Regions from separate parts of the Luteimonas sp. MC1572 genome, predicted to be linked through region 2. Evidence: riboswitches for the same ligand, from Rfam matches in the RefSeq annotation. Region 2 holds a riboswitch; the other holds the start of a gene.
What was found. A riboswitch is a leader RNA that binds a small molecule or an ion and turns the genes downstream of it on or off. The one in region 2 is predicted to bind cobalamin.

Region 1: another riboswitch for cobalamin. It lies ahead of btuB (TonB-dependent vitamin B12 receptor); the one in region 2 lies ahead of JGR64_RS13670 (ribonucleoside-diphosphate reductase subunit alpha).

The regions. Positions count from the first base shown of each region.
Region 1 covers NZ_CP067112.1:392,377-404,307, forward strand. Annotated here, with positions in the region: gene JGR64_RS01810 (glycosyltransferase family 39 protein) at 140-1,834, opposite strand; gene JGR64_RS01815 (response regulator transcription factor) at 1,941-2,633, shown strand; gene JGR64_RS01820 (HAMP domain-containing sensor histidine kinase) at 2,630-3,916, shown strand; gene gph (phosphoglycolate phosphatase) at 3,960-4,616, shown strand; gene btuB (TonB-dependent vitamin B12 receptor) at 4,641-6,515, opposite strand; cobalamin riboswitch at 6,637-6,874, opposite strand; gene JGR64_RS01835 (TfoX/Sxy family protein) at 6,873-7,217, opposite strand; gene JGR64_RS01840 (GAF domain-containing protein) at 7,214-7,699, opposite strand; gene bioD (dethiobiotin synthase) at 7,698-8,402, shown strand; gene JGR64_RS01850 (efflux RND transporter permease subunit) at 8,418-11,588, opposite strand; gene JGR64_RS01855 (efflux RND transporter periplasmic adaptor subunit) at 11,590-11,931, opposite strand, start outside.
Region 2 covers NZ_CP067112.1:2,984,965-2,996,895, reverse strand. Annotated here, with positions in the region: gene queF (NADPH-dependent 7-cyano-7-deazaguanine reductase QueF) at 1-607, opposite strand, end outside; gene JGR64_RS13680 (amidohydrolase) at 630-1,964, opposite strand; gene JGR64_RS13675 (ribonucleotide-diphosphate reductase subunit beta) at 2,016-3,035, opposite strand; gene JGR64_RS13670 (ribonucleoside-diphosphate reductase subunit alpha) at 3,087-5,531, opposite strand; cobalamin riboswitch at 5,717-5,954, opposite strand; gene zapE (cell division protein ZapE) at 5,991-7,106, opposite strand; gene JGR64_RS13660 (alpha/beta fold hydrolase) at 7,120-7,797, opposite strand; gene JGR64_RS13655 (ExeM/NucH family extracellular endonuclease) at 7,821-9,254, opposite strand; gene JGR64_RS13650 (c-type cytochrome) at 9,345-9,860, opposite strand; gene JGR64_RS13645 (AEC family transporter) at 9,947-10,915, opposite strand; gene JGR64_RS13640 (MFS transporter) at 11,233-11,931, shown strand, end outside.

The sequences.
Region 1 (11,931 bases), 430 kb from region 2:
GGAGCGCGGCTGGCGTACGCGCTGCTCACGGGCGTCGGCATGGTGAGGAAGTCGGGGCGCATCGCTGGCATCAATGTGAATTGCGACGATGATCGCGGCGCGCTTGTCGGAGAGGCGTGGGAGTTAAGTTCGGGCTTCGTTAATCGCCATCCCGGGCGAACGGTGGCGCCTGGCAGTGCGGGTCGATGTCCGTGCCCGCTACCAGCCACCAGTCCTGGCGGCTGGCGCGGCCCATGCGCAGGGCCCGGCCACGGTCCACGCAAGGGTTGAGTGCTTCGTCTGGCAGCCACAGCCAGCGCCGTTCGGGGGCCTGGGCGGCCCACGCCGCGGCGTCGCGCCACTGCAGGTGCCAGGGACGTTTGAACCCGAACTCGGTCATCGGGCGCCTGGCCTGCAGGAGATGCTGTTCCCGCCATGCCACGGCGCCGAGTTCGCCGTCCGCGCCAATCCGCGTGTCCACCCGCTGCATCAGCGCGCGACCCGAGCTCGAGGCGTCCAGCGCCGGCGCGAGCGCCAGCCCGTACGTCATCCATACCATCGCCGTGAACAGGACGAGCGCGAGCGCGATGCGTCGCCCGCGGAAGACCGCGGCCAGCACCCAGGCACCGGCGCCGAGCACACCGAGCGCCCACAGCAGCGTGCGCATGTCCGCGGGTTCGATGCCACGCGATGCGGCGAGGCGCGCGGCCCAGGCGGCGTCCGCCAGGCCGCTCGTCGCGGCGCCCAGGCACAACGCACCGACCAGCAGCAGCCAGCCGCACAGCAGCCGGCGCACGCCGGCGCGGCGCAGCAGCGCCGGCAGCAGCGGTGCCGCGGCCAGGCACAGCGCCGGCAGCGCCGGGAACACATACACCTCGCGCTTGCCGGGGCTCAGCGAAAAGAACAGCAGCACCAGCGCCGCCCAGCCCAGCAGCAGCACGTAGCGCGGATCGCCGCGGCGCAGGCGCCGCCACCACGCCGGCAGCAGCCAAGGCAGCAGCAGGGCGCCCGGCAGCCACAGCGTGGCGATGGTCTGCGCGTAGTACCAGGGCGGCTGCACGTGGTGCCAGGCGTTGACGTAGCGCTCGCCGGTCTGGCGGAAGAGCAGCTCGTGCGCGTAGGCCTGCAGCGCCGGATCCGGGTTGCGCAGCAGCGCGAGGCCGAGCGGTGCCAGCCACACCGCCGCCCCGGCGGCGAACGCGGCAAGCGCGAGCGCGGCATCACCCGCGACGCGCCTGGTAGGGAGATGCGTCTGGCGCCGCCGGACCCCCAGCCACGGCAGCAGCACCAGCAGCGGCAGGAAGCCCACGCCCTTGGTCACCGTGCCCAGTCCCGCGGCGAACATGGCGACTGCCAGCCACCTCCGGTCGCGGCCTGCCAGCAGGTGGCGCAGCAGGGCGCACAGCGACAGCGTGGTCAGCGCCACCAGCACCATGTCGATCTGCGCGCGCTTGGCCTGCAGGCCGAACTGCAGGCACACGAACAGCGCGCCCATTGCCCACGGCGCGTGCCGCCGCGACCAAAGCCGCCCGGCGGCGGCATGTACCAGCGCCAGCGTCGCCAGTGCCGCGAGCAGCGACGGCAGCAGGAACGCCACGCGCCAGTCGCGGACGACGGTCCAGCTGGCGGCCTGCATCCACATGAATACCGGGGGCTTCTCGGCGTAGGCTTCGTGGCCGCGGCGCGGCACCAGCCAGTCGCCGCTGTCCACCATGGCGCGTGCCGCCAGCGCGAACCGCGGCTCGTCCGGGGGCGATGGATCGCGCAGGCCGATTCCCGCGCCGAGCGCGAGCAGGATCAGCAGGGCCAGGAGCCAGGTGCGCGCGTGTCTTGGGGCGGGAGGCAATGGCGGCATGCCGCGGATGCTACCGCCGACACGTGGGAGAATCGTCGGAATCGCGGCGTTCCGACGCCGCTCCGACGTCGCGGCGCGCAGCCTCGCCTGATTTCCGGAGCTCTGCATGCACCTGCTGGTCGTGGAGGACAACCGCAACCTGGTCGCCAATCTCTTCGACTATTTCGAAGCCCGCGGCCACATGCTTGACGCGGCGCCCGATGGCCCCACCGGGCTGCACCTGGCCGGGCACCACGCATACGACGCCATCGTCCTCGACTGGATGCTGCCGCGCCTCGACGGGCCGGAAGTGCTGCGCCGCCTGCGCGAGGACGGCAGCGACGTGCCGGTGCTGATGCTGACCGCGCGCGACGAACTGCCCGACAAGATCATCGGCTTCCGCGCCGGTGCCGACGACTACCTGACCAAGCCGTTCGCGCTGCCGGAACTCGAGGTGCGCCTCGAGGCACTGGTGGCGCGTGCCACCGGCCGCGGGCGCAGGCGCGTGCTCGAGGTCGCCGACCTCAAGCTGGACCTTGCCACGCTGGAGGCCACGCGCGGTGGCCGCGTGCTGCACCTCTACCCGGCCTGCCGCAAGCTGCTGGAAGTGCTGATGCGCGCCAGCCCCGCGGCGGTGACCCGGGACCGCCTGGAGCACGCGCTCTGGGGTGACGATCCGCCCGATGGCGACATGCTGCGTTCGCACGTCTACGAGCTGCGGCGCAGCGTCGACGAACCGTTCGAGCGCAAGCTGATCCATACCCTGCCGCGCGTCGGCTATCGCATCGCCGAGCTGCCGGCAGAAGGTGGTGACGGATGACGGCGCGCAGCAGCCTGCGCAGTCGCCTGACCTGGTCGCTGGTCGGCTACGTCCTGCTGCTGTCACTGACGGTGCTGGCGCACGGGCTGGTCGTCAACGAGCGCGCCGAAGCACTGGTCTGGGAATCACTGCTGGAGGCGGAGTTCGATCACCTCATCGCCCGCAGCGGCGATCCGGGTTATCGCTGGAACGACACCGACACGCTGTCCCTGTACGAAGCGCCGGCCAGGCCGCTGCCCACGGAGCTGGCGGCACTGGAGCCCGGCGTGCACGACGAGGTGAAGCTCGATGGTGTCGACCACGTGCTGATGGTGCGTGACATCGGCGGCAGGCGGCTGGCGCTTGCGCTGAACATCACCGACCTGGAGCGGCGCGAGCGCGAGCTGGGAATGAGCATGCTGGCCTCCGCGCTGCTGGTGGCGATGCTGCTGGGGGTGTTCGCGGCGTGGGGCGCGGGTCGGCTGGTGCGGCCGCTGGCCGACCTTGCCGGACAGATCGCCCGCTTGAGCCCGGGGCGCGCGGAAGCACGGGTCACGGTGCCGGACGAGGCGACCAGCGAGCTGGTGGTGATCGCCGACGCGGTCAACGGTTACCTCGCGCGCAACGCCGAGTTCGTCGAGCGCGAGCGCGCGTTCATTGACAGCGCCAGCCACGAACTGCGCACGCCGATCGCGGTGATCGCCGGCGCGGCGGAGCTTGCGTCGGCGCAGCCGGGCGTGCCGCCCAAGGCGCTGGAGAAGCTGCAGCGCATCCACCGCACCACCCGCGACATGGAGCGGCTGGTGTCGCTGCTGCTGGTGCTGGCCAAGGAGCCGGCGCGGCTGGCGCGGGCCAACGACCGCATCGCGCTCGGCGAGCTGCTTCCGGAAATCGTCGAGGACCACCGGCCCATGGCCCTGGCCAAGGGCCTGCAGCTGGTGCTCGTGGAGGCGCCGCCGTGCGAGCTGCTGGCCCCGGCTCCGGTGGTGCAGGCGGCGATCGGCAACCTGTTGCGCAATGCCATCGAGAACAGCGGTGGCGGCGTGATCCACATCCGGCTGCGGGCGGACGCGGTGGTCGAGATCGACGATCCCGGGCAGGGCATGTCGCCGGAGGAAATCAGTGCCGTGTACGCGCGCGCCGCGCGTGGCGGCACGCGCGATGGCGGCGGCATCGGCCTCGACCTGATCACCCGGCTGTGCGCGCACCTGGGCTGGGGCCTCGCGATCGATTCGCGCCCCGGCGAGGGCACCACCGCCCGCCTGGATCTGGGCGCGTCACGGGTGCCGTCCGGCGCGGTGTAGGCTTCGGTGCTGCGTCGGCCCCCCAACCGGCGAGGTGCGCGACATGCAATTCGCCTGGCCCCTGGTGCTGTTCGACCTCGATGGCACGCTGGTCGACAGCGCCGCCGACATCGCCGAAGCGGTCAACCGCACGCTCGACGAGCTCGGCCATCCGCGCCAGCCGGAAGCTATGGTGCGCAGCTGGATCGGCCTCGGCACGCGCGTGCTGATGGAGAGCGCGCTGCAGCATGTCGCCAGCCGCACGCCGGTGGATGAGGTGCTGCCGCGGCTGATGCGCCATTACGGCGACTGCCTGCTGCTGCAGGCGCGCCTGTATCCCGGCACCGTGGAGACGCTTGACGCACTGCACGCCGATGGCGTGGCCATGGCGATCTGCACCAACAAGCCCGAGCGCTACGTGGGTCCGCTGCTCGAGGCGATGGGCATCGCCCACCGCTTCGACGGCATCGTCGGCGGCGACACGCTTGCCGAGCGCAAGCCGCACGCACTGCCGCTGCTGCACCTGGCCGCGCAGCACGGCCGGCGTGTGGACGAATGCCTGATGGTCGGCGACTCCGAGGCCGATGCCGGCGCCGCGCAGGCCGCCGGCATGGACCTGGTGCTGCTGCGCCACGGCTACCCGCGCGACTTCGACCTGGAGCGCGCGGGCGCGGTGGCGGTTCTGGATGGTCTGGAGGGGTTGCTCGCGCTCCGCGGCTGACGGCAACCCCGCGGCAACCCGCGGTCAGGGCCGCTGCTGGTAGCGCAGCGTCAGCCCGTATTCCCGCCCCGGCTGGTTGAACCAGGCGATCGTTTCGTATTCGCGGTCGAACACGTTGGCCACCCGCGCCTGCAGCGTCCACTCGCTGCTGATCGCGTATTCCAGGCGCAGGTCGAGGGTGCCGTAGCCGCCGAGGCGCGCGCTGTTGGCGGCATCGTCGTAGCGCGCGCCGTTGCCGAAGCCGCTCATGCCGATGCGGAACGCGCCCAGCGCGCGGTCGATGTCGACGCGCGCGGTGTTGCGCGAGCGGCGCGGCAGCAGGTTGCCGTGGTTGCTTCCGACACTGCGGTTGCGCGGGTCGATGTGGCTCAGCTCGGCGTTGAGGTCCCAGCCGGCCAGCGACATGAAGCCGGTCAGCTCGGCGCCGCGGATGCGTGCCTCGTCGACGTTCACCAGGGCAAACGCCGTGTCGTAGCCGATCAGCTCCTCGATGTCGGTCTGGAACGCGTTGACGGTCCAGTTCCAGCCCTCGCCGAACTGCGCCAGCCCGAGGTTCACCGTCCGCGATTCCTCGGGCTCCAGGTCCGGGTTGCCCCAGCCACCGGGGTAGTACAGGTCGTTGAAGGTCGGCACCTTGAAGCCCGTGCCGGCGCTGGCGGTGAAGCGCATGCCGTTGGCGAACTTCAGGCCGTAGCCGACGCTGCCGGTGGCGTGGCCACCGAACTGCTGGTTGTCGTCGTGGCGCAGGCTCGCTTCGTAGCTGTGCGCGCCGCTCCCGCCCTGGTAGGCGAGGAACAGGCCCGCGTTGTCGCGGCTGTCGACGGTGAAGCCGGTGCTGCCGGTCACGCGGTCGCGCATCCAGTCGACGCCGGCGCTGACGAGGTGCGTTTCGGCCACGCTGAGGTCGCCCTGCACCGACGCGGTGTCGCGACGGGTTTCGAAGGTGCTGGCGAAGCTGCGGGTATCGGTGGCGTGGTCGAAGAAGTGGCTCTCGGCCAGGTCCTCGGCGCGGCCGACTCGCACGTTGACGTCGGTGCGCGCGTCCGGGCGCCAGCCGAGGCGGGCACCGAACACCTGCTGGCGGTTGTCGGCCTCGTTGCCGCCGAACACGGTGCCGTCGTATTCGTTGAAGGCGTCGGCGACCAGCGCGTGGCCTTCCAGCTCCACGGTCTCGCCGAGGGTGCCGCCGCCACGCACGCTCAGCGATGCGTTGCGGTAGCCGTCGCGGTCGGGTTCGTCGGCATAGCAGCCCGCGCCCCAGCCGGCGGCGGTGCCGCGGCAGGAGTCGATGCCGTCGGTCCGCTGCCACGCGCCCTGCGCCTGGAACCAGCCGCGTTCGCCGGTATGGCCGATGCCGGCGCTGGCCTGGCGCAGGTGGTTGCTGCCGATGCCAAGGCTGAGGTTGCTGCGCGTGCCGGCGCCGGCGCGGCGAGTGAACACCTGGATTACCCCGCCGATGGCTTCGGAGCCGTACAGGCTGGACCGTGGGCCGCGCACGATTTCCACGCGGTCGATCTGGTCGAGCGGCAGGTCCTGGAACGACGCCATGCCGGCCGAGGCCGAGCCGATGCGCACGCCGTCCACCAGCACCAGCACGTGGTCGGATTCCGTTCCGCGCACGAACAGCGACGACAGCTTGCCGGGGCCACCCTGATTGGCGAGGTTGATGCCGGCGCGGCCGCGCAGCAGTTCCTGGAGGGAGGTCGCCTGGCTGCGCTCGATGGCGGCGCGGTCGAGCACCTGCACCGGCACGTTGCTGTCCTCGGCGTTGATCGCGGTACGGGTGGCGGTGACCACGATGGTGTCGAGGTCGGTGGACTGGATGGCGCCGGCGGCGAAGGCCGCGGGTGACAGGGCCAGGGCAACGGCAAGGGTCGAGATCCGGTACTGCGGTTTCATGCGTGTCTCCATGCGTCGCGCACGCCCGCGCGACAGTGTCGTGGAGGTTGCGGGCAGGGAGCGGGGACGGAAGGAGACGTGGCGAGGCACGGCGCACTGCCGCCGCAACGCCCTCCGCGTCACAACCAGTCGTCTTTCGGGCCGGTCTCCGGGCTTGCGGGCGGAGCGATGCAGCCGCTCCAGCCCCGGCGCCTTCCCGTGCGATGCACAGTGGCGGTTTGCCGGGGTGTTCCACGCTTACCGTTGCGGGGGCAGCGCCGGAGTGCTTCGCACGCCTTGGTGGCGGGCGGAAGGTCACCGGCTTCCCGTTTCAACCGTTGGGGGAAGCCCCGCGGGTCACCAGAAAGTGCGCGCAGTCTACGGCATCGCGCCGTCGTCGTCCTGCATCACCGTGGTGGTCACCGGCCCCGCCGGCGGGCGGTTGCGCGGCGCAGGCAGCTGCGCGATCGCCTCTTCGGCGGCCGCCACCAGCTCCACGCGGCGCGCATCCGGCACGTCCTGCCAGTGGCAGTCGCACAGCGCGCCCTCGAGCGAATACAGCAGGTTGAGGCTGGGCTTGAAGCCGGCGCGCTTGATGCGCATGAAGGCGTCCAGCGGCCCGGCGGCGATCAGGTCCTCGGGAGTGCGCAGCCCGACCTGGCGCAGCCACGCGGCCGACTTCGGGCCTATGTTGCGCATCTTGAGCGGCGGTGGCGCGCTCATTGCCCCATGGTTTCCAGATACACGGCGGCGATCTCCTCGAGTCCCCTCTGGTCAGTAACGTCAAACCGGCCGGGAACCGGACTGTCGAGGTCGAACACCCCGACCAGCGCGCCGTCGTGGAACAGCGGCACCACCAGCTCCGAGCGTGATGCGGCGTCGCAGGCGATATGGCCGGGGAAGGCCTCGACGTCGTCGACGCGCTGGGTGAGCGCAGTGCGCGCCGCGGCGCCGCACACGCCGCGGTCGAGCGGAATGCGCACGCAGGCCGGCTGCCCCTGGAACGGACCGACCACCAGTTCCGTGCCGTCGAAGAAGTAGAACCCGACCCAGTTGAGGTCCGGCAGCGCGTGGTAGACCAGCGCCGAGAGGTTGGCGGCATTGGCGATGCGGTCGCGTTCGCCGGCCAGCAGTGCGCGTGCCTGCGCGACGAGCTGCGCGTACTGCTCCGGCTTGTCGCCGCTTAGAATCTGCGAGGTGAACATGACAGCGAGTGTAGCGCGCCGTGTGCTGGTGACCGGCACCGACACCGGCGTGGGAAAGAGCGTTGCCAGCGTCGCGCTGATGCATGCGCTGCGTGCCCGCGGGCTGCGCGTACGCGGCATGAAGCCGGTGGCCGCCGGCTGCGATGCAACACCGCACGGCCTGCGCAACGAGGATGCGCTGGTCCTCCAGGCCGCCAGCGACCCGCCCGCGGCCTACGCCGACGTGAACCCGTGGGCGCTGCCCGAGCCGACCGCACCACAGCTGGCGGCACGCGCGGCGGGGGTCGGGGTCGCGTTGCCGCCGATCGTGGCGGCCTACGCGCGGCTCGCGGCGGAGGCCGACGTGGTGGTCGTGGAGGGCGCCGGTGGCTGGCTCTCGCCGCTGGCGGACGGCATCGAGCATGCCGACCTCGCGCGCGCGCTGCAGCTGCCGGTGCTGCTGGTGGTCGGGCTGCGCCTGGGCTGCCTCAGCCATGCGCGGCTGAGCGCCCGGACAATCATCGGCGACGGCTGCAGGCTGCTCGGCTGGGTGGGTTGCGCCGTGGATCCCGGGTTCGCCCGCGGCGACGACTATCTCGACCTGCTGCGCGACGCGCTGCCCGTGCCGTGCCTGGGGGTGGTGCCGCACGCTGGCGCGGTGCCGGACCCGGGCGTGTTGGCGGGCAGCCTGCACGCCGCGGCCGCCGCCGTCGCCGGCGACTGACCCGCGGCGCCTGCATCAGGCCTCATGCGGCAGCGGCTGCATGCCCGCGTCGCCCGCCGCATCGGGTTGCGCGGCAGCGCCTGCGCGGTGGTCGCGCGCCAGGTACAGGTAGAACGCCGGCAGCACGAACAGGGTGAACGTGGTCCCGATGGTCATGCCCGCGGCGATCACCACGCCCATGGAAAACCGCGCCGACGCGCCCGGGCCGCTGGCGATCAGCAGCGGGATCATCGCGAACACCAGCGCGGCGGTGGTCATCAGCACCGGGCGCAGGCGGATGGCCGTGGCCTCCTCGATCGCCTCGCGCTTCGACAGGCCGCGCTCGGCCTGCAGCTTGTTGGCGAACTCGACGATCAGGATGCCGTGCTTGGAGATCACGCCGACCAGCGTGACCAGGCCCACCTGGGTGTAGATGTTGATGCTCATCCCGGGGAAGGCCTCGATGCCCGAGAACTGCAGGATGCCCGCCACCATCGCCAGCACGTTGAGCACCAGCAGCGCACCGCAGATCGCCATCGGCACGGTGATCAGCATGATCAGCGCGTCGCGGAAGCTCTCGAACTGCGCCGACAGCACGAGGAAGATCACGATCAGCGCGAACGCCAGCGTCACCAGCATCGTGGCGCCCTCCTGCTTGAACTGGCGCGACTCGCCGGCGAAGTCGACGCTGTAGCCCTGCGGCAGCACCTCGGCCGCGGCGTCCTCGAGCACGCGCAGCGCCTCGCCCTTGCTCACGCCGGGGCGCGGCGCGAAGGTGATGCCCACCGAGTTCAGCTGCTGGAACCGCTTCAACGACTGCGGCTGCGTGCTCTCCTTGAGCGTGACGATGGTCGACAGCGGGATCAGCCGGCCGTCGCGGGTGCGCGTGTAGTAGTTGCCCAGCTGTTCGGCATTGAGGCGGTCGCTGCGCTGCACCTGCGGGATCACACGGTATGAGCGGTTCGCCATCGCGAAACGATTCACGTAGGCGCCTGCCAGCATCGCCGACATGTCCGCGGCCAGGGTGCGCATGTCGATGCCGAGCGTGGCGGCCTTGTCGCGGTCGATGTGCACCTCGATGCGCGGCTTGTCGATCTTCAGGTCGGTGTCGAGGAAGATGAAGCGGCGACTCGCGTTGGCACGCTCGACGATGGCATCGGCCAACTCCTTCAGCTGCTCCAGCGAACCGATGCCCGACACCAGGAATTCACCGCCGCCGTCGCCACCCGCGCTCGGCAGCGAGGGCGGGATGACGGCGAAGGTGTTGAGGCCGGTGACGCTGGCAAGCTTCGGCTGCAGGTCCTGCTGCAGCACCTGGTTGGTCGAGCGCTCGCGCTGGCTCCAGGGCTTGAGGACGAAGCCCGCGATGGCGCTGTTGCTGGCCCCGCCGCCGCCACCGAAGCCGCCGTTGAACAGGAAGAAGTCGCCGACTTCCGGCACATCGCGTGCCATCGCCGTCATCTCTTCGGTGTAGCGCTCCACGTAGTCGAGCGTGGTGTAGGCGTCTGCACTGCCGATGGCGAAGATGAAACCCTCGTCCTCGACCGGCGCCGGCTCCTTGGGCGCCACCACGTACAGCAGCACGCAGGACACCAGCACGATCGCGCCGAACACCGCGATCACGCCCCTGGTAGCCAGTGCGCCGTGCAGGCGCCGCTGGTAGCCGTGGCGCAGGCGCTCGAAGCGGGTGTCCAGCCACGACTCGAGCCGGCCCTTGCCGCCCGCGCCGTGCGGCTTGAGGATCTTCGCGCACATCATCGGCGTGAGCGTCAGCGCGATCACGCCCGACAGCAGCACCGCGCCAGCGAGCGTGAACGCGAACTCGGTGAACAGCACGCCGGTCAGGCCGCCCTGGAAGCCGATCGGCAGGTACACGGCGACCAGCGTGGTGGTCATCGCCACCACCGGCCAGGCCAGCTCGCGCGCACCCTTGAGCGCGGCGTCCTTCGGCGCCATGCCCTCCTCGATGTGGCGGTGGATGTTCTCGAGCACGATGATCGCGTCGTCCACCACGATGCCGATCGCCAGCACCATCGCCAGCAACGTCAGGAGGTTGATGGTGAAGCCCATCAGCAGCATCAGGAACAGCGCGCCGACCAGCGACAGCGGCACCGTTACCGCCGGGATCAGCACGCTGCGCAACGAGCCGAGGAACAGGAAGATCACCACGATCACGATGACGATCGCTTCCACGATGGTGGTGATGACCTCGTTGATCGCGTCCTGGATCGCCTCGGTGCTGTCGTAGGGGATGGTGCCCTCGATGCCCTCGGGCAGCTGCGGGATGATCTCCTCGTCCCACACGCGGCGCACCTCGGCGATCACGTCGAGCGAGTTGGCGTCGGGCGAGACGAAGATGCCCATGAAGGTGGCCGCATCGCCGTTGATACGCACCGAGGAGCCGTAGTTCTCGGAGCCGAGTTCGACATCGGCCACGTCGCCCAGGCGCACGATCGCATCGCCCTCCTCGCGCACCACCAGCGCGCGGAATTCCTCCGGCGTGCGCAGGTCGGTGCGCGCGGTGAGGTCGATGCTGACCATCTGCCCCTTGGTGGAGCCCAGTGCGGAGAGCACGTTGTTCGAGCGCAGCGCGGCCTGCACGTCGCTGGCCGTCACCTGCAGCGCGGTCATGCGGTCGGGCTTCAGCCACACGCGCATGGCGAAGGCGCCGGAGCCGTAGATGTCGGCGCGCTGCACGCCTTCGATGGTGGCGATGCGCGGCTCGACGGCGCGGGTCAGGTAGTCGGTGATCTGGTTGTCGCTGAGGCGGTCGCTGGCGAACGACACGTACATCGCCGCCACCTGCTGGCCCTGCTGCAGGTCGATCACCGGGTCCTCCGACTCCTCCGGCAGCTGGCCGCGCAGCTTGTTCACCTTGGCCGCGATCTGGGTCAGCGCCTCGTTGGCGTCGGCGTCGAGGCGGATGTAGGCCTGGATGGTGCTCGCGCCCGCTGCGCTGCTCGACACCAGGTAGTCGATGCCTTCGGCGCTGGCGACCTCGCGCTCGAGCGGCGTGGTGATGAAGCCCTGGATGAGATCGGCGTCGGCGCCGAAGTAGGTGGTGCTGACGGTGACCACCGCATTCTGCAGCTCGGGATACTGGCGCACGTTGAGTTCGGAGAACGCGCGCAGGCCGAGCAGCAGGATGAACAGGCTGACCACCGTGGCCAGCACCGGCTTGTTGACGAAGATGTCGGTGAACGTCATCTCAGCGGTTCTCGGGCGTGGGGTCGGCCTCGGCGGTCGGTTGCACCTTGTCGTTGATGGTCACCATCGCGTCGTTGCGCAATCGCAGCAGGCCGCTGGTGACGACGCGATCCCCCGGCGCCAGCCCTTCGGTCACCGCCACCAGGTCGCCGCGCGTGGCGCCGGTGCGGATGAAGCGCTGCTTGACCACCAGGCGCGGACCCGCGGGCTGGCCGCTTTCGGCGGCGGCCGCCTTCGCGGCGGCGTCGGCCTCGGCATCCGCCGGCGCCTCCTGGATCACGTACACGGCGTTGCCGTAGGGGTTGAAGCTCACCGCGGTCTGCGGGATCACCACCACGTCGCG
Region 2 (11,931 bases):
GCGCGGCGCGGTCGATGCGCGGGCCGCGGTAGGCGATGCGCAGGCTGGCCCAGTCCGGCTGGCCGGTGACCGGGCAGTTGGACTTCAGCAGCTGCGAGCGCAGGGTTTCCTCCACTTCCGCCGCCGGGTCGCAGGCGAGCAGTTCGGGCGCCGGGTGGTCGTAGGCGTCGATGGCGACGTCAACGCCGTCGATGTCGATGCTGCCTGCATCGTCGTCGACGCCGGCCATCGGCGGCAGGCCGAAGTCGACCGCCACCGTGGCGCCGGCCGCGCCCGAGAGGTCGGCGGCGATGCGCGCCCGCACATCCGCGGCATCCGCGAAACGCGTGCCGTTGAAGGAGTTCAGGTACAGCTTGAGCGACTTCGATTCGATCAGCCGCGGCGACGCGGCCGGCACCAGGAAGGTCGCGGTGGCCACCGCCGGCTTGCCGCGCGCGTCCAGCCAGGAGAGCTCGTAGGCCTGCCAGCGGTCGTGGCCGTCGAACGGCAGGGCGGCGCCGATGCCGAGCGTGTCGCGGCCGGCGTCGCGCGCGATCGGGAACAGCAGCGAGGCGTCGTAGGCGCGCGGGTAGGCGACTTCGCGGCCGAGGGGGAGTTCGGTGGTCATGGGCGCATTATCGCGCCTGCGCTCAGCCGCCGCTTGTGGGCGCGTCGTCGCCGTGCAGGTAGTCCAGCGTCAGCTGCAGCATCGCGCGCATTCCCAGGTCGAGCGCGGACTCGTCGAGGAAGAACGCCGGCGAGTGGTTGCTGGGCGCGGTCGCCGGGTCCTGCCCGACGGGCGTGGCGCCGACGAAAAAGAGCAGGCCTGGCACCTCGCGGGCGAAGAACGAGAAATCCTCGGCGCCCATGTTGAGCGGCATGTCCAGCAGGTTGCCCGGGCCGGCCACCTTCGCGAGGCTCGGGCGCATGCGCGCGGTCAGCGCCGCGTCGTTGGCGGTCACCGGGTTGCCGTCCTGGTCGGGCACGTTGGCCTCGACGGTCGCGCCGTGCGCGGCGGCCACCTTTTCCGCGACGTTCTTCAGGTCGGCGAACACCGCGTCGCGCATGCCGTCGTCGAACGTGCGGATGGTGCCGACCAGCTCCACCTGCTCGGGAATGATGTTGTAGCGGATCCCGCCCTTGATGGCGCCGAAGCTGACCACCACCGGCTGGCTGGAGATGTCCTGGCGGCGGCTGACGATGGTCTGCGCGGTGCCGATGATGTCCGCCGCGGCGACGATCGGGTCCACGCCGCCCCACGGCCGGGAGCCGTGCGTCTGGCGGCCCTTGACCACGATGTTGAAGCGGTCGGACGCGGCCATCGTCGGCCCGCTGCGCACGCCGAGCTTGCCGGCCTGCAGCGTGGAGAACACATGCAGGCCGAATACCGCATCCGGCTTGAAGTCGCGGAACACACCCTGCGCCAGCATCTCCTTCGCGCCGCCCTTCTCGTCGTCCGGCGGGCCTTCCTCGGCGGGCTGGAACACGAACAGCACCTCGCCCGGCAGTTCGTCGCGCATCGCCACCAGCGCCTCGGCGACGCCCATCAGCACCGAGGTGTGGGCGTCGTGGCCGCAGGCGTGCATCACGCCGACGGTCTCGCCGCGGTAGGTGGAGGTGGCCGTCGACGCGAACGGCAGGCCGCTGGTCTCGGTGACCGGCAGCGCATCCATGTCGGCGCGCAGCGCGAGGCGCGGCCCCGGCTTGCCGCCCTTGAGCACGGCGGTAACGCCGGTGGTGGCGATGCCGGTCACAGGCTCCAGGCCGAGCGCGCGCAGGTGCTCGGCGACCAGCGCCGCGGTGCGCGTCTCGCGGTTGCCGAGCTCCGGGTACTGGTGCAGGTCGCGGCGCCAGGCCACGACCTTGGCGCCGAGTTCCGACGCGGCCGCGGCCACTTCCGGGCGCTGCCCGTCCCGGGCATGCAGCGGCAGCGCCAGGCCGGCGAGGACGAACGACGACAGCAGGATGCAGGCGTTGCGTGACATGGCGCGTTCTCCCCGGGCAGTGCGCCGATGGTAACCGGCGGACGGCAGCCGTCAGAACGCCTCGTCGAAGGCCACTTCGCCCTCCACGCCCACCTGGTAGGCCGAGACCCGACGCTCGAAGAAGTTGGTCAGTTCCTGCACGTCCTGCAGCTCCATGAACGCGAACGGGTTGCGCGCGCCGAAATGCCGCGGCATGCCCAGCTGGGCCATGCGCTGGTCGGCGCAGTACTCCAGGTACTGGCGCATGTCCTTCAGCGACAGCCCGGCCACGCCGCCCGACAGCGTGTCCTCGGCGAACGCGTACTCGCACTCCACCGCCTCGGTCATCATTTCCACCACCTGCGCGCGGAACGCGTCGTCGACCAGGTCCGGTTCCTCCTCGCGCGCGGTGCGGATGACCTCGAACGCGAATGCCATGTGGCAGCTCTCGTCGCGGAATACCCAGTTGGTGCCGCTGGCCAGGCCGTGCAGCAGCCCGCGCGAGCGCAGGTAGTACACGTAGGCGAACGCGCCGAAGAAGAACAGGCCCTCGATGCAGCCGGCGAAACACACCAGGTTGAGCAGGAACTGGCGGCGCTGCGCGCGGGTCTCGATGCGGGTGACGCCCTGCAGCGAGTCGATCCACTTGAAGCAGAATTCGGCCTTGCGGCGGATCGAGGGGATGTTCTCGACCGCGGCGAAGGCACGCGTGCGGTCGGCGGGGTCGGGCAGGTAGGTGTCGAGCAGGGTGAGGTAGAACTGCACGTGCAGCGCCTCTTCGTACAGCTGCCGCGACAGGTACATGCGCGCTTCCGGCGCGTTGATGTGCTGGTAGAGGTTGAGCACCAGGTTGTTGGACACGATGGAATCGCCGGTGGCGAAGAACGCGATCAGGCGCTCGATCAGATGGCGCTCGGCGGGGCCGACTTTGGTCTTGAGGTCGGTGGTGTCGAGCGAGAAGTCGACCTCCTCCACCGTCCAGGTGTTGCGGATCGCGTCGCGGTACATCTCGTAGAAGCGCGGGTAGCGCATCGGCCGCAGGGTGAGTTCGAAGCCGGGGTCGAGCAGCAGCCGGGCGTGGTGCGTGGACATCATGGTGTTCCTCGGGATAGGGGCGGGCTTGCGGAGTCGCGTCTGCACGGCCTACTGGCAGGCCTCGCAGCTCTCCGGGTTCTCCAGCGAGCAGGCCACCGCCTCGGCCGGTGCGTACTCCCGCGGGGCCGGCGCCTCCGCGTCCATGCCAGCCAGCGTCGCCTTGGCGATCTTCGTGGCCGGCCGCGAGCGCAGGTAGTACGTGGTCTTGATGCCGCGCTTCCAGGCATGCATGTACATCGACGACATCGCGCCGATCGACGGGCTTTCCATGAACAGGTTGAGCGACGCGGACTGGTCGATGAACGCGCCGCGGTCGGCGGCCATGTCGATCAGCGAACGCATCGGCACTTCCCAGGCGGTGCGGTAGATCGCGCGCAGCGCCTCCGGGACCTGCGCCAGGCCCTGCACCGAACCCTCGGCGCGCTTGATCGCGTCGCGCACCTCCGGCGTCCACAGGCCGAGCTTCTTGAGTTCCAGCACCAGGTGGCGGTTGACCTGCAGGAAGTCGCCGGACAGCGTCTCGCGCTTGAACAGGTTGGACACCTGCGGCTCCACGCATTCGTAGCAGCCGGCGATCGAGGCGATGGTGGCAGTGGGCGCGATGGCGATCAGCAGCGAGTTGCGCAGGCCGTGCTCGCGGATGCGCGCGCGCAGCGCGTCCCAGCGCACGGTGTCGGCCGGGATCACGCCCCAGGCGTCGAATTGCAGCTCGCCGGCCGCGGCGCGGGTGTCGGCGAACGCCGGATGGCGGCCGCGTTCGATCGCCAGCTCGCAGGACGCTTCAAGCGCGTGGAAATAGATCGCTTCGGCGATGCGCGCCGACAGCGTGCGCGCCTCGTCGCCGTCGAACGGCAGGCGCAGCTGGAAGAACACGTCCTGCAGGCCCATCACGCCCAGCCCGACCGGCCGCCAGCGCAGGTTGCCGCTGCGCGCGGAGTCGATCGGATAGAAGTTGAGGTCGATCACCCGGTCGAGCTGGCGCACCGCGAGGCGAACGGTCTCGCCGAGCTTGTCGAAATCGAAGCGCGTGCCGTGCCCGGCATCGGCCTCCAGGTGGTGTGCAAGGTTGATCGAACCCAGGTTGCAGACCGCGGTCTCGCTGTCGGATGTGACCTCGAGGATCTCGGTGCACAGGTTGGACAGATGGATGACGTTGCCGGCCCGCGCGGTCTGGTTGCTGGCGCGGTTGCACGCGTCCTTGAACGTCATCCAGCCGTTGCCGGTCTGCGCCAGCGTGCGCATCATCCGCGCGTACAGCTCGCGCGCCTTCAGCGTGCGCACCGCCTTGCCGTCGGCCTCGGCCTGCGCGTAGGCGCGATCGAACGCGTCGCCATGGAGGTCGGTGAAGTCGGGCACCACGCGCGGATCGAACAGTGACCAGTCGCCATCCGCCTCCACGCGGCGCATGAACAGGTCCGGGATCCAGTTCGCCAGGTTGAGGTTGTGGGTGCGCCGCGCGTCGTCGCCGGTGTTGTCGCGCAGTTCCAGGAACTCCTCGACGTCGGCATGCCACGGCTCCAGGTACACGCAGGCCGCGCCCTTGCGCTTGCCGCCCTGGTTGACCGCCGCCACCGAGGAATCCAGGGTCTTCAACCACGGCACGATGCCGTTGGAATGGCCGTTGGTGGACGTGATCAGCGAACCGCGCGAGCGCACGCGGGTGAAGCTCACGCCGATGCCGCCGCTGAACTTGGAGAGCTGCGCGATCTCGCCGTACCTGCGGTAGATGGACTCCAGCGAATCCCGTGGCGAGTCGAGCAGGAAGCACGACGACAGCTGCTCGTGGGTGGTGCCGGCGTTGAACAGCGTGGGCGACGACGGCAGGTAGTCCAGGCGGCCCATGCGCCGGTACAGCGCCAGTGCCTCGGGCACGTCCTCGCTGAGCGCGCAGGCGATGCGCAGGAAGAACTGCTGCGGCGATTCGACCACCTTGCGCGTGTGCGGGTGGCGCAGCAGGTAGCGGTCGTAGAGCGTGCGCAGGCCGAAGTAGTCGAAGCGCAGGTCCAGCGACGCATCGATCGCGTCGTTGAGCTTGCGCGCGTTGGCCTGCACGAAGCCGAGCAGGCGCGCGTTGATCAGGCCGAGTTCGTGGCCGCGTGCGACCGACTGCGAGAACGCGTGGATCTCCTGGCCGGCGACCTCCTTGGCGATCACGCCGGCCAGCAGGCGCGCGGCGAGGCGGCTGTACTCGGGCTCTTCCGCGGTCAGCATGGCCGCGGTGCGGATCGACAGTTCGTCGAGTTCGCGGGTGCTGGCGCCGTCGTACAGGCCGGAGATGGTGCGCGTGGCGACGCGCATCGGGTCGACGGCGTGCAGGCCGTCGGCGCAGCGCTGCACGGCGCGGACGATCTTGTTGAGGTCGACGGCCTCGTCGCAGCCGTTGCGCTTGAGCACGCGCATCGTGGTGGCGGTGGGCGGCGGGGTGAGCAGGAAGCCGTCGGGGCTGCCGGCCGGTGCCGCGGGCGCGGCGCCGGAGTGGTCGTGTTCGGTCATGGCGTTCGCCTTGTACAGGGTGGCGCACCTGGCCATCGCTCCCTCGGGCGGCGGCCGGAGGCCTGGCGTCGCCAAGGGTCTGGTGTCGGTGTCGCAACGGCCGCGACGCACCCGCGCGAGCGGATGGGCGGAGCTGCGTCACCGGCCACCTCCCCCCGGAGATTCCACGGCCGGCACCGCGCGGCGTGCTTCGCGCGGCTGTCGGCAGGTCTTCGGACTCGTGGACACGGCGACGGAGGTCCGTCGCCACCTACTTGCCGCTGCTTCCCGGGGCGCGTGCCCCAGTGCATGTCGCGACTTCGTTTCCACCTACCGCTGCGGGGCAGTGCCGGCCTTGGCACACGTTCGAAGAACGCGCGCCGCACCGGCTTCCCTTTTCATCCCGTGGCGCAGGCCGCGGGAACCGACCGGCACAACATAGTGGGGTCGATGAGGTAGGTCAATACAATATGTCGTGGCCTAGTCGCGGTGCTCGCGCGCGAGGTATTCGGCGCTGCGCATCTCCACCAGCCGCGATGCGGTGCGCTCGAAGGCACCGCGCAGGCGCTCGCCGGAGTACAGCGCGTGCGGCGCGTCCGCGGCGGTGCACACCAGGTTGACGTTGCGGTCGTAGAGCTCGTCGACCAGGGTGACGAAGCGCCGTGCGGCGTCGTCGCGCGTGGCGTCCATGAGCGGGATGCCGCCGAGCAGCACGGTGTGGAACTCGCGCGCGATCTCGATGTAGTCGGCGGCCGCTCGCGGGCCTTCGCACAGCGCCGCGAAGTCGAACCAGGCCATGCCCTTGCAGCGTGCGCGGGTGGCGATCTTGCGGCCCTCGAGTTCGATCGAGCCGTCGCGGTGGGCATCGTCGCCGCCAAGCGCATGCCAGCGCGTCTCCAGCCAGGCGTCGCCGCCGTCGTCGAGCGGCGCGCGATACACCGGCGAGCGGGTCAGCTCGCGCAGGCGGTAGTCGGTGTCGCTGACCAGTTCCAGCACGTCGCAGTGCTGTTCGAGCAGTGCGATCGCCGGCAGGAACCGCGCGCGCTGCAGGCCGTCGGCGTACAGCGCGGAGGGCGGCGCATTCGACGTGGTCACCAGCACGATGCCTTCGGCGAACATCCGCTCCAGCACGCGCGCCAGCAGCATCGCGTCGCCGATGTCGCTGACGAAGAACTCGTCCAGCACCAGCACGCGCAGCGAGCGCCGCCATTCGGCCACGATCGTGGCCAACGGGTCGCGTTCGCCGGCGTGCTCGCGCAGGCGCTGGTGGACCACGCGCATGAAGCGGTGGAAATGGGTGCGGCGCTTGCCGTTGCCGCCGCGGGCGCCGGCGTCGAGCTTGGCGACCGGCAGCGGCAGGTGCTCGTAGAACTGGTCGACCAGGAAGGTCTTGCCGCGGCCCACGCCGCCCCAGAGGTAGAGGCCCTGGGGCGCGCGCTCGCCGGCGCCGAGCAGGCGCGTGAGCAGGCTGCCGCGCCGCCGCGCGATCAGCGCCGCATGCACGCGGTCGAGCGCCGCGAGTGCCGGCTGCTGGGCCGGGTCATGGCCCCAGTCGCCGCGTTCAACGCCTGCGCGGTAGGCCTGCGACGGCGACATCCCGCCGCGGTCGTCAGTCATTGCCGCCCGGCAGGTGGCGTCGCACGCCACTCTTGATGGCGCCGCGCAGGTCGATCAGCTTGCGATGGAAGAAGTGCGAGGTGTCGGGCATGCGCACCAGTTCGGCCTTGGCCTTGCGCTTGGCCAGCCAGTCATAGACCGCCTGCGGGTCGACGATCTCGTCGGCCTCGCCCTGCACCACCAGCCACGGCATGGTCGGCAGGGTGATGGCATCGAAGTCCCAGCCGCGGCCGGCCGGCGGCGCGATCGACACCAGCATCGCCGGCTGCAGTTCGCTCGCCATTGCCAGGCTCACGTAGGCGCCAAAGCTGAAGCCGGCCAGCCACAGTTCGTCGGACGGCCGCTGCGCGCGCACCCAGCCGGCCACTGCGCGCAGGTCGTCGCGCTCGCCATCGCCCTGGTCGAACGACCCGGCCGACTGGCCGGTGCCGCGGAAGTTGAAGCGCACCGTGGTCACGCCCAGCTCGCGCAGGGCGCGCGCCGCCATGGTCACCACCTTGTTGTGCATGGTGCCGCCCTCGGTGGGCAGCGGATGGCAGACCACGGCCACCACCCGAACCCGCGCGACGTCGTCATCGGGAACGTCGACGGCCACCTCGAGCGCACCCGCCGGGCCCGGCAAGAGCAGCGCGCCGGAGGCGTCGGGGAACACGGGCAGGGGGGTGGTCATGGGGGAATGATAGGTCCTGGTGTTCAGGGCGTGCGCAGGCGCAGGTCGACGACGACCGGGTCGTGGTCGGAGCTGCGCCATGGCTTGACGGCCTGTTCGCCGCCATTGCCGGCCTGATCGGCGACGTTCGATGCCTCGTCTGCGTTGCTGTGCCAGGCGGAGGCCGCCTGCAGGCGCGCTGCCAGCGCCGGGCTCAGCAGGGCGTGGTCGAGGCGGCCGGCCTGGGCGTCATAGACATAGGTGTACGGCGGGCTGGCTGGCGCCGCGTGGCTGCTGGCGGCAAACGCGTCCTGCCAACCCGCGGCGATGAAGTCGCGCACCGGCTCCTCCATCGCGTAGGCATTGAGGTCGCCGAGCACCGCGACCAGCGTGCTGCCGCTTCCGGTGGGATCGCCGGACAGCCAGTCGCGGAGCAGCGCGCCGGATGCGCGGCGCGTCGGGTTCCAGCAGGACTGGCCATCGCCCTGGTCGGCATCGCCGGCGCTGGCGTCGCGGCAGCCCTTGGACTTGAAATGGTTGGCCACCACCACGAACGCGGGGCCGTCGCCGGCGCGGAAAGCCTGCGCCAGCGGCGCGCGGCTGAGCGTCGCAAAGGGGCCGTCGGCAAGGGTGGCCGGCGCACCCACGGGGTGCACCCGGTCGCTGCGGTACAGCAGGCCGACGCGGATCGGGTCGCTGCCCGGGCCCGTGCCGGCATCGACGAAGCGCCAGCGCGCGCCTGTAGGGTCCAGGGCGGCGACCAGTTGCGCAATGCTCGAGCGCGCGTCGTAGCCGTCGTTCTCGACCTCCAGTACCGCGACGATGTCCGCCTCCAGCGCCGCCAGCGCGGCCACCAGGCGCGCCTGCTGCGCCACGTGTTCGCCCGGGGTGCGCGCGCCGCGCTCGGTGGGGAAGCCGCCGCCGGCGCCGTCACCGTTGAAGAGGTTTTCAAGGTTGAGGCTGGCCAGCCGCAACTCGCCGGCCCGCGGTGGCGGTGCAGGCCGTGGCGCGGGGCGCAGCGCCGGCGCGGCCGTGACCTCCAGCCGCGCGCCGTATTCGCCCAGGCGCAGGATGCCTTCGGCGCCATCGACGATTCCGCCGGCGCGCCAGTCGGCGGCCGCCACCTGCGCGTCCTCGCCCAGCGCCAGCACCAGGCTGCGCCGCCGGTTGTGGGCGGCCAGCGCTATCGCGTCGGGGCCGGGTGCGGCGACTTCGGTCGGCGCGAACAGGCGGCCGTCGAAGGACAGCACGACCTCGCCGTTGCGCGCCAGGCGCTGGTTGCCGCTCACGACCAGCGGAGCGGCGATGCGGATCCGTTGGCCTTCGTGCACCCGCCAGTCCGCGGGCGGTGCGCCGAGCACGGCGACCGAGTCCGCGTCCGCGGGGCGCGATGTCGCGATGCTGCCGCAGCCCGCCGTGATCGCCAGCAGGGTGGCGGCGAACAGCACGCCAGGAAAGGGCTTGGACAAGCTGCGCATGGCGACTCCGGCGGGGTGGGCGAACGGCAAGCGGGGGGCGGAAATGACAACGCCGCCCGAAGGCGGCGTCGTTGGCAGGCGGGTGGCCGCTTACTCGAGGTTCGCGACCATCCAGTCCACGGTGGCGATGACCTGTTCGTCGGTCAGCGCCGGGTTGCCACCCTTGGCCGGCATCATGCCGGCGCTGCCGGTGAAGCCTTCGATGGCGTGGCGGTGCAGGGTGTCGGCGCCCTGGGCGATGCGCGCCGCCCATGCCGCGCGCTCCAGCTTGGGAGCGCCGCCGGCGCCGGAGACGTGGCAGCCGGCACACAGGTTCTGGTGGATCACCGCACCGTCGAGCGTGCCGCCGTACGCGACCTGCGCGGTCGCAGCGGCGGCCGCGGCAGCCGAGGCCGCGGCCTGCGCGGCGGCACCGGTGGAGCCCGCATAGACGGCGCTGATCGGCGCGATGCGATCCGCGGTGCGCTTTGAAATGCTCGGGTCGACGTCCACTTCGAGGCTGTGGTGCAGGAAGTACGCGCCCACCATCAGGCCGAAGGTGACCAGGGTCAGGAAGACCAGCACCAGGGAAAATTTCTTGAGGAAATCGAGGTCGTAATTGCGCACGGAGCACCTTTCGCGCGTGGCGGGCGGCCACAGCTGGGCCGGATTATAGAACAGAGCCCGCGGCATTGGCCCGCCTCGGCCACGCCTCATCCGTTCGCGAGCGCCAGCCATGCCGAGATGGTCGCCACCGAGAGCACGGTGGTCACCGCCGTCACCCGCGAGCTCAGGAGGACGCGCGTGCCGAGATGTTCGGCGAGCATAGACGGCCCCGTGCCCGTGGGCAGCATGGCCATCAGCACCACCAGCTGCGCGTGCATCGGCGGCAAGCGCAGCAACGGGACCGCAATCAACCAGGCCACCGCGGGCTGCACCAGCAGCTTGGCCACCGACAGGCCGAGCACCGCGCCGCGCCCGGCGCCGGCGCGAATGTGCGCGGCGACCGGCAGCGCAGCGGCTTCGCGTCGGCCCTGTGTCAGGAACAGCCCGATCGCCACCAGCGCGCAGGGGCTGGCGCAGGCGGCCAGCCGGTCCACCGGGGCCGCCAGCACGGCCGGCAGCCGCCACTGCGCCCACGTCATCGCGGCGCCCGCCGCCGGCGCCCACAGCAGCGGGTTGCGCGCGAGCATCGGCAAGGTGCGCCGCAGCGTGGCGATGATCCCGGCGCCGCGCTGGCGGTCGAACTCGATCACCGCGAGCGCCAGCGCGAACAGCACGCACGCCGTCACCACCACCGACAGGCCGGCGCCGGGCAGCGCGGCATCGCCGAGCGCAACCTGCGCCAGCGCGATGCCGATGAAGCCGGTGTTGGCGTAGGACGCGCACAGGCCATCGAGGCTGGCTCCGGTGAGCGTGGCGCCGCGGCGCCGGGACCACCACAGCACCGGCAGGTACAGCGCCAGGGCGGTCAACACGAACGCCGCGAGCAGCCGCGGCTGCGCCAGCGACGCGCGGTCGGCGCCCGCCATTACCGCGAACAGCATTGCCGGCAGCGCCAGCGACACCACGAAGCGGTTGAGGCCGGCGGCCGCGACCGCATCCAGCACGCCAATGCGGCGCAACAGCACGCCCAGCGCGACCAGGAGGAAAACAGGCAGGGCGGCGGTGATCGTGGACATCTGCTTCCTCTCAATCTGCGCAGCGAACGCGGTGGGGCCGGCATGCGCATGGGTACGGAACGTCGCCTGCGCAGGCGCTGTTGCCGCGCTGCAGCAACGCGCCGGACGCCTTGCCGCAAGGGGTCATGGCGCGCACGGCCGCCGGCTATGTTGCGATGCGACACAGTTGCAACAGCAACCTTTGTTGACAGCCTTCCGCGACGCCGATGAGCATCCGGTGGCCGCCAAGTTACAGACAGATTGGTCGGTTTGTTACTTCAACCACGAACGCAACCTGGACCGCCCGACCGGCGGCCACCCAAAGGGGACGAACGCAGATGTCAGCGCAACCAACCGCGGATACCGCCGCGCCGCAGAGCATCCGCAAGGTGCTGATCGCCGGCTGGCTCGGAACCACCGTCGAGTACTACGACTTCTTCATCTACGGCATGGCCGCCGCGCTGGTGTTCCCGAAGATCTTCTTCCCGGAGCTCGGTGCCGCGGCCGGCGTGGCCGCTTCGTTCGCGACGTTCGGCGTGGCGTTCGTGGCGCGTCCGGTGGGCGGCGTGCTGTTCGGCTATCTCGGTGACAAGCTCGGTCGCAAGACCACCCTGGTCGCAACGCTGGTGCTGATGGGCGCGGCCACCGTGGCCATCGGCCTGCTGCCGCCGGGTTCGATGATCGGCATCTGGGCGCCGATCCTGCTGGTGATCCTGCGCTTCGCGCAGGGCCTCGCGGTCGGTGGCGAATGGTCGAGCGCGGCCTTGTTCGTGGGCGAATACGCGCCGGCCGACAAGCGCGCCTGGTACGCGTTGTCGCCGACCCTCGGAACCTGCTCGGGCCTGCTGCTGGCCACGCTGACCTTCCTCGTCTCGGGCTACTTCATGTCGCAGGAGACGTTCGAGGCCTGGGGCTGGCGCATTCCGTTCCTGCTCAGCGTGCTGCTGGTCGCCGTGGGCCTGTACGTGCGCGTTGGCATCGCCGAAACGCCGGTGTTCCGCGCCGCCGCCGCGCGCGCCGACAAGATCGCCGCCGCG